Regions from separate parts of the Mycetocola spongiae genome, predicted to be linked through region 1. Evidence: riboswitches for the same ligand, from Rfam matches in the RefSeq annotation. Region 1 holds a riboswitch; the other holds the start of a gene.
What was found. Region 1 has a riboswitch for FMN ahead of pnuC (nicotinamide riboside transporter PnuC). Riboswitches for the same ligand answer to the same signal wherever they lie in the genome.
Positions count from the first base shown of each region.

Region 2: linked by a shared signal. The riboswitch ahead of ribD (bifunctional diaminohydroxyphosphoribosylaminopyrimidine deaminase/5-amino-6-(5-phosphoribosylamino)uracil reductase RibD) and the one ahead of pnuC (nicotinamide riboside transporter PnuC) in region 1 are both predicted to bind FMN.

Region 1 covers NZ_CP080203.1:290,390-294,563, reverse strand. The annotation lists gene KXZ72_RS01520 (FUSC family protein) at 1-120, shown strand, start outside; gene KXZ72_RS01515 (YchJ family protein) at 127-513, opposite strand; gene KXZ72_RS01510 (SOS response-associated peptidase) at 651-1,352, shown strand; gene KXZ72_RS01505 (gamma-glutamyl-gamma-aminobutyrate hydrolase family protein) at 1,329-2,066, opposite strand; FMN riboswitch at 2,140-2,287, shown strand; gene pnuC (nicotinamide riboside transporter PnuC) at 2,345-3,052, shown strand; gene KXZ72_RS01495 (protein-tyrosine phosphatase family protein) at 3,066-3,710, shown strand; gene kdpA (potassium-transporting ATPase subunit KdpA) at 4,172-4,174, shown strand, end outside.
Region 2 covers NZ_CP080203.1:1,605,042-1,609,215, forward strand. The annotation lists gene KXZ72_RS07240 (glycerol-3-phosphate dehydrogenase/oxidase) at 1-1,048, opposite strand, end outside; gene KXZ72_RS07245 (sugar-binding transcriptional regulator) at 1,149-2,135, shown strand; FMN riboswitch at 2,194-2,362, shown strand; gene ribD (bifunctional diaminohydroxyphosphoribosylaminopyrimidine deaminase/5-amino-6-(5-phosphoribosylamino)uracil reductase RibD) at 2,439-3,506, shown strand; gene KXZ72_RS07255 (riboflavin synthase) at 3,506-4,138, shown strand; gene ribA (GTP cyclohydrolase II) at 4,135-4,174, shown strand, end outside.

The DNA of each region.
Region 1 (4,174 bases):
CCCATGCTCACGGCCCCGATCGTGATTCACGAGCCGCACCCCGATCACTGGATCCTGATCGGCTCCCTGATGGAGGATCTGCGCCGGGTGCGCGAGGAGATCACCGGGGACTACTCCTAGCCGCGATCAGTCCAGCGCGCGGCCGTCGCGATAGAGCCAGCGCCCACCCTCGCGCGTGAAGTGGCTGTGCTCATGCTGGCTGCCCGCACCCTCGGGTGAGCGGTAATACGCCGTGAACTCCACCTCGCCCGCGTGATCCAGCGGGCCGCCGGCGGATACCGCGCCGATATCCAGCCGATACCAGCGCAGATCGGCGTCCAGCTCGAGCGTGCCCGGGCGGGTATGCGGATGCCAGGTATGCAGCAGATAGTCCACATCACCCAGCGCAAACGCGCTAAACCGGGAGCGCATCAGCGCCTCGGCGGTGGCCGCGGGCTCCCCCGAGTGGGCGCGACCGCAGCATTCGCCATAGGTGAGGCCGCTCAGGCAGGGACAGCGCGCGGAAATATCCATGACTCCAGTGTGCCATCCCGCGCCGCGTCGTAGGCAACCGGGCACCACGCCCGCGGCTCAGACCGCGGCGTCCCCGGTGCGCGATAGCATCGAGGGAGGCCACGGAAAGGAAGTCACCCATGTGTGGAAGATTTGCGATGGATGCCACCGTCAACGAGATGATCACCGAGTTTGTGGAGGCCACCGGTCGCCGCCCCGAGCAGTGGTCGCCCGATTGGCAGGCGAGCTGGAATATCGCACCCACCCAGTCGGTGCCGATCCTCGTGGAATCCGCGCGCGGGCCCGAGCCCACGCTGCGCTTCGAGACGGCCTCCTGGTCGCTGCTGCCCGCGTGGTCCAAAACGGCCACGCCGGAGTTCCCCACGTTTAACGCCCGCTCCGAGACCGCCGCGGAAAAGCCCGCGTTTCGTGATGCCGTGCGCTCCACCCGCGCGATCATCTTCGCCAATGGCTATTACGAGTGGCATACCGATGAAAACGGCATAAAAACCCCGTATTTTGTGCGGCCGTATAGCGAGGAGGTCATCGGCTTTGCCGGGCTCTACTCGTGGTGGGCCGATCCGCAGACCCGGCCGGGAGATCCCAACCGCTGGCATCTGACCGCCACGATCCTCACCGCCCCGGCCGCGGGCGACCTCGTTCCGCTACACGACCGCAATCCGGTGTTTTTGCCGCCCGAGCACTGGGAGCACTGGATCGATACGTCCATCCAGGGCGATCAGGCGCTGATCGATGAGGCGGTCGCGGTGGGTGCCGCCGAGGCCGAGGGTTTTGAGTTTTATCCGGTAAACCGGCTCGGCGGCGACGGCCCCGAACTACTCGAACCGGCCTCGGCCTAGCCGCCGCGTGGCCTCGGCCACGAGCCAGCCGAAGATCGGATCGGCGCCGAGCGTCTCGGGATGCCATTGCACTCCCATCACCGGGGAACCGATCAGCTCGATGGCCTCCACCACACCATCGGGTGCGCGGGCGGTCACCACGAGGCCCTCCCCGGGGACGTCCACGGCCTGATGGTGGAATGAGTTCACCATCTGCGAATCGCCGTAGAGCCCGTGGCTGATCGAATCCTCCAGGATGTCCACGCGATGCGTGCGGTGGTTGCGGGGATAGGCCGAGGTGGCGTGTGCCTCCCCCTCGCCACCCGAGAGGTGCTGAATCAGGGTGCCGCCGAGCGCCACATTCAGGAGCTGGTGTCCGCGGCAGATGCCCAGAATCGGGATGCCCGCGGCGAGGGCAGCGGCAACCAGCGAAAACTCCAGGTCGTCCCGCTCGGGGTCGATGACCTCCACATGCGGATCCGGCGACTGGCCATAGCGGCGCGGGTCCACGTCCTGCCCGCCGGAGATCAGCAGGCCGTCGAGGTGCTCCACGATCTCCGCACCGGGGCTGCCCAGCGGGATGAGGATCGGCAGGCCGCCGGCCCCGGCCACGCTGGTGCCGTATTCGCTCATATAAATATCCAGCGGTGCATCGCTGAATCCGCGCGGAACATCAAGCATTCCGCCGATACCGCGGCGACCGGTGAGCCCGATCAGTGGCCTGCGTGTACTCACGTAAAAATTCCATCCCTACCGGGGCCCCCACCGGCGACCCTCAAGACCACTGTAGCGTTAGCGCTAGACTGGGACGCGTGCTCCGGGGTCGGTGTAATTCCGAACCGGCGGTGATAGTCCGCGACTCGCGCATGTGGTGCTCCCCCGGGGGCCCGACGGCGCGACTGAATCGGTGAAATTCCGATACCGACAGTTAAAGTCTGGATGAGAGAAGCACGCGTATTTTATGCGCACTCCCCGTGGTTTAACGATGCGGAAAAGGAGAATGCGCCATCATCATGAACGTCCTCACCTGGCTCTTTGATGCCCAGCTGGTGATCGGCTCGCAGACCATTTTATGGCGCGAGATCATCGGAAACGCCTTTGGACTCGCGTGCGCGGTGGGCGGAATGCGCCGCAAGGCCTGGGCCTGGCCCGTGGGCATCATCGGCAATCTGCTGCTGCTCACGGTATTTCTCGGGGCCGTATTTCATACCCCCAATCCGGTGAACCTGCTGGGCCAGGCGGGCCGCCAGATCATGTTTATTATCGTGTCGATCTATGGCTGGGCCAGCTGGCGGCGGCACGCGGGTGGCGGCGATTTTGCCGTGACACCGCGCTGGGCCTCCGGCAAACAGCGCGCATTTTTGATCATCGCGCTGCTGGGTGGCACCGCGCTACTGACGCCGATATTTCGGATGCTCGAATCCTATGAGCCGGTCTGGGCCGATGCCTGGATCTTTGTGGGCTCACTGCTGGCCACCTATGGGATGGCGCGCGGCTGGGTGGAGTTTTGGCTGATCTGGGTCGCGGTGGATGCCGTGGGTGTGCCCCTGCTCGTGGACGCGGGCTATTATGCGTCGGCGTTTATGTACCTGTTTTATGGCGCGTTTACCCTCACCGGATTTTTTGTCTGGTGGCGGATTAATCGGCGGGCGCAGATCGGCTGCCCGGTGCCGCTGACCGCCGAACCACGCGACTCTCGGGAAACTCCCGATAAAGAGTGATTTCCTCGGGGGTATGACAGCCTCCCGATTTGGCCAGCGCCCGCGCCCGGGCATCGATCCCGACTGGGACGGGCTGCCCGGCGCGCGCGACCTGGGCGAGATTCCTACCTTCCGCGGCCCCACCCGCACCGGCCTGCTCTATCTGGCGCTGGGCCCGCACGCGGCACCCGGAACCCTGGACCGGCCCGGCCCCTCGCCGCGCGGCTGGGACGACCTGGCCGCCTCCGGGGTGGCGACGATCCTCGCGGTGACCGCGGGCGAGCGCGCCCCCGATCTTTCAGCTGTACCTTCCGCGTATCGCCGGATCCGGGTGCACCGGATGCGGGTGCCCGCGGGCGGCGGCCTTTCCGGCGCCGATCTGGAGCGTTCCGCGGGGGCCTATCGGATTCTCCTGGGCGGCATCATCGCGGCCCCGGGGCCCGTGCTGCTGCATGTGAGTGGCGAGGCCTCGGCACGCGAGCTTTTGCCGCTGATCCTGCTGCATACGGCGGGGGTGGACCCCGCGGAGATCGCGGAGGAGCTGCCGGGGGCCTCGCCGCGGGCGGTGGCCGAGACGGCAGCGGCGCTGGATCGGGTGCTGTGGCGCGATCCGCAGGCCCGGCTCCTGCGGGCGGCGCTGCGGGCCCGGCTCGCGCCGCGGGTGCGCGCGCTCGGTTAGCGACCATACCCGCGCGGCCAGCGCCGCCTCCGGGGTTCGCATTGCAGATTTGCCCCGGCGAGGCCATCCGGGGTCAACATCCGGCGCGGGCGCGACGCAGTGCGAGCCCGCTCCCCCGCGGCCATAATAGACGCGGCGCGGGCGGGCGGCACCGGGGGAATCTCGCCGCGCCGTAATGCCCGGGTGGCGTGGGTGAAACGGGCGGGGCGTTGCGGATTCACGCCTGGCGGTCATACCCGGAGTGGCGGGGCGGAACGCGCGGAACGGGCGGGGCGTTAAGGGTGCGTTAAGATCCGCCTCGCGGTATCCGGGGGCGTGCTCAACTGAGTGCACGGCAATTCGCCGCCCCCACATCCGCACTAGGAGCAAGTCGTGCTTGATGCACTCTTCATCGCGTTAACACTCGCCGTATTTGGCGCGTGCGCCCTCATCGCCCGGGGGGTTGAGAAGCTATGACGGCCGTG
Region 2 (4,174 bases), 1.3 Mb from region 1:
CGGCCACGGCGGGGAAGACGTGGTTGATCAACTCAAAGAAGTAGTCCACCTCCTCCTCGGTGCAGCGCGCGGGCTCGGCGGGATCGGCCTCGAGGTCAGTGGTACCCACCATCACGCGATCCTTCAGCGGATAGATCAGCACGATGCGGCCATCGCTGTGCTCAAAGAAGATCTCGCGCCCGGCGGTGGCCGCAAGCAGCTCGGGGTTATCCAGCACGATATGTGAACCCTTGGTGCCGCCCATATAGGTGGTGCCCTCGCCGAGTGCCGCATTGGTGAGGTCGGTCCAGGGACCGGAGGCGTTGATGATCACATCGGCGCGCAGCGTAAAGGTATCGCCGCTGACGGTATCGCGCACGCGCACTCCCCCGCCCTCGGCGGCCCCCACGGCCTCAAGATAATTGGCGGCGCGCGCGTGCTCGCCCGCGGCGAGACCATCGTGCAGCACGTCCAGGGCGAGGCGCTCGGGATCGTGCACCGAGGCGTCAAAATATGTGGCCGTGTATTTCAGGTCGGCGTTGAGGTGCGGCAGCGCCGCGAGCGACTTCTTTTTTCCGTGGAATCGGTGGCGCGGCACGGTGCCCCCATCGCGGGAGAAGGAGTCGTACATCATCAGGCCCATTTTGATCAGGAGGGCGCCGCGCTCATTGGGCTTGCCCTGCTTATGGGTGAGGAAGCGCAGCGGCGCGGTGATGATGCCGGAGAAGGTCGAAAAAATCGGCACGGTGGTCTCGAGGGGCTTCACATAATGGGGCGCGATCTTAAGCAGGCCGTTGCGCTCCTGGACCGATTCCTTCACGAGCCGGAACTCGCCATTTTCGAGGTAGCGGATGCCGCCGTGGATCATATGACTCGACGCGGCCGACGCTCCCGAGCAAAAGTCGTTACGCTCAATAAGAGTCACATCGATTCCCTGGAGAGCCAGGTCGCGAAATGTGGCTAGACCGTTGATCCCTCCCCCGATGATCAGAACCTGAGATTCGGGGTGGGATCGCAGCACCTCGATCGAGGCTCGGGTGATCCCCTGGTTCTCCGACTGAGACGACATAACGTGCGGGCCCTTCACTAGAGTTTTAAGTGTTCCCCTCGATTGTCACCCCCCATTCAACAACGTGCAAAGTCTGTGCACAAACGTGCAAGGAGCAATAATGTCACTTCCGGACTCGTTCTCGCTCAGCGGGAAGACCCGCGACGCGCTCACCGCTGCCCAGCTCTACTACCTGCAGGATCTGACGATGGACGCGATCGCGGCGGAGCTGCACACCTCGCGTTCCAGCGTTTCCCGGCTCCTCGGCCACGCCCGCGATACGGGCCTCGTGGAGATCCAGGTGCGTTCCCCGCTCGACGCACCGCGCCAGCTGGAAAACGATATTCGTCAAAAATTTGGTGTGGTCGCCCACGTGGTATCCGTGCCCGATCAGATCAGCGACGTGGATCGTCTCGACCGGGTCGCGCTCTACGCTGCACGGATTCTCGGTGGCTTTTTTGACTCCAATATGTCGATGGGTGTGGCCTGGGGCTCCACGATGAGCGCGATCTCCCGCAATCTCTCCTCCAAGCCCACCCATAACTCGCGCATCGTGCAGCTCAACGGCGCGGCCAATCCGCGCACCACCGGCATCGCCTATGCCAGCGAGATCCTGCAGCGCTTTGGTGCCGCCTTTGGCGCGGCCATCCAGCAGTTCCCCGTGCCCGCGGTCTTTGATGACCCGGCCACCAAGACGGCGATGTGGCGCGAGCGCAGCGTGAGCCGCGTGGTCGAACGCCAGCGCTCGCTGGATATCGCCGTATTTGGCCTGGGCTCCACGTTTGCCGAGGTGCCCAGCCACCTCTACGCCGCGGGCTATATCGACGATGCCGACCTCGCCGAGCTGCGCGGCAGCGGCGTGGTGGGAGACGTGGCCACCGTGTTTTATCGCGAGGACGGCACAAGCGATAACATCGCGCTGAACGACCGTTCCTCGGGCCCGGGCATGACGGTGCTGCGCGGAATCGCGCGCCGCGTCTGCGTGGTCTCCGGCACCGGCAAGCTGCGCACGCTGCGCGGGGCCCTCGCCGCGGGCCTCGTGACCGATCTGATCGTGGACGCCGGCACCGCCCGCCGCCTCGTGGACCAGGGCCCCAGCGACGCATAAGTAATTTTATGACGCGGGAATAACCCCGGACACGCGGTGTTGTCCTACGATAGATACGAAATGTGCTCCGGGGTCGGTGAGAGTCCGAACCGGCGGTGAAAGTCCGCGAGCCGTGAAGAAACGGGAGAAAACTCCCCGCTCAACGCGGTTGAGCCGGCGAAATTCCGGCACCGACGGTTATGGGTCTGCTCCCGCAGGCTCGAGTCCGGATGAGAGGCAGCACACGAGAATCACCGCTATTCGGCGACCGCCGGTGGGGGTGACCTCGCGACCCGGAGCACGCCCGACCAAAGGCACACTCCGATGATTTCCGATACTCAGCTCGAACCGGCCATGCGCCGCGCGTTTGAGCTTGCCGCCCGCGGCCCCGAGCGCGGGGTTAATCCGCGCGTGGGCTGTGTCATCCTCTCCCCCGGGGGCGAGGTGCTCGCCGAGGGCTGGCACCGCGGCTCGGGCACCGCGCATGCCGAGGTTGATGCGCTGGGCCGCCTGGCCGATCCCGGGCTCGCCCGCGGCGCCACCGCCGTGGTCACGCTGGAACCGTGTAATCACACGGGGCGCACAGGTCCGTGTGCGCGCGCCCTGATCGCCGCGGGTATCGCCCACGTGGTGTACGCCGTCTCCGATCCGGGGGCCGCCCGGGTGGTTCCCGATCCCGTGACCGGCGAGCTCGCCGCGAGCTCCGCCCACGGCGCACAGACGCTGCGCGATGCGGGCGTGAGCGTGCGCGCGGGGCTGCTCCGCGCGGAGGGTGAGGCCCTGCTGGGCGATTGGCTCGCGAGCGCCCGCCTGGGACGCCCCGTGGTCACCGTGAAGTGGGCGTCCAGCCTGGACGGCCGCGGGGCCGCGGCGGATGGCTCAAGCCAGTGGATCACCGGCCCCGAGGCGCGCGCCGATGTGCACGCCTGGCGCTCGCGCGCCGAGGCCATCGCGGTGGGCACCGGAACCGTACTCGCCGATGATCCCGCGCTGACCGCCCGCATCGAGGGCGTCCTCGCCGAGGACCAGCCGATCCCCGTGGTCTTCGGGCGGCGGGCAATCCCCGCGGATGCTCAGCTCAAGAGCCACCCACATACCCCGATTCAGGTCTCCGGGGCCGACCTGGAGGCCGATCTGCGCGAGCTCTATGCGCTGGGCATCCACTCGGTATTTGTGGAGGGCGGCCCAGCCCTCGCCTCCTCTTTCCTCGCGGCCGGCCTCGCCGATACCGTGCTGGTTTATCTTGCCCCCACCCTGATCGGCGGACCCCGCGTGGCCGTGACCGATCTGGGCATCACCTCCATTACCCAGCAGCAATACCTCGTCTTTGATGACGTGCAGCGCCTCGGCTCCGATCTGCGCATCGTGGCCCATACGACGGGAGAAAAATAGTGTTTACCGGAATCATCGAGGAGCTCGGTGTGATCACCCAGATCACGCCCGGCCCGGATGCCGCGCGCTTCAGCGTGCGCGGCCCGCTGGCCGTCTCCGATGCGCGGCACGGCGATTCCATCGCCGTGAGCGGCGTCTGCCTCACCGTGATCGAGCAGACCGCGGAGGGGTTCACCGCCGATGTTATGGCCGAGTCCCTGCGCGTCTCCGCGCTCGGCGATGCCGGCGTGGGCACCCGCGTGAACCTGGAACGCGCGGCCCGCGTGGGCGATCGCCTGGGCGGACATATCGTCCAGGGCCATGTGGACGGCACATCCACGCTGCTGAGCATCACTCCCGGCGAGGCCTGGCGCGTGCTGCGCTTCTCGCTGGATTCCGAGCTGGCCCCGCTGGTCACCGGCAAGGGGTCGATCACGGTGGACGGGGTGTCCCTGACCGTGAGCGCCATCTCCGATCCGGCCGAGCCGGAGCAGTGGTTTGAGGTCTCCCTCATCCCCGAAACCCTCGTGGCCACCACCCTCGGCGAGCGCGCCGTGGGCGACCGCGTCAATATTGAAACCGATATCCTGGCCCGCCACGTTGAGCGCATGCTCGCCCTGGCCGCCACCCCCAACAAAGGACAGAACCGATGAGCCTGGGAACCATTCACGACGCACTTGAGGCGCTGC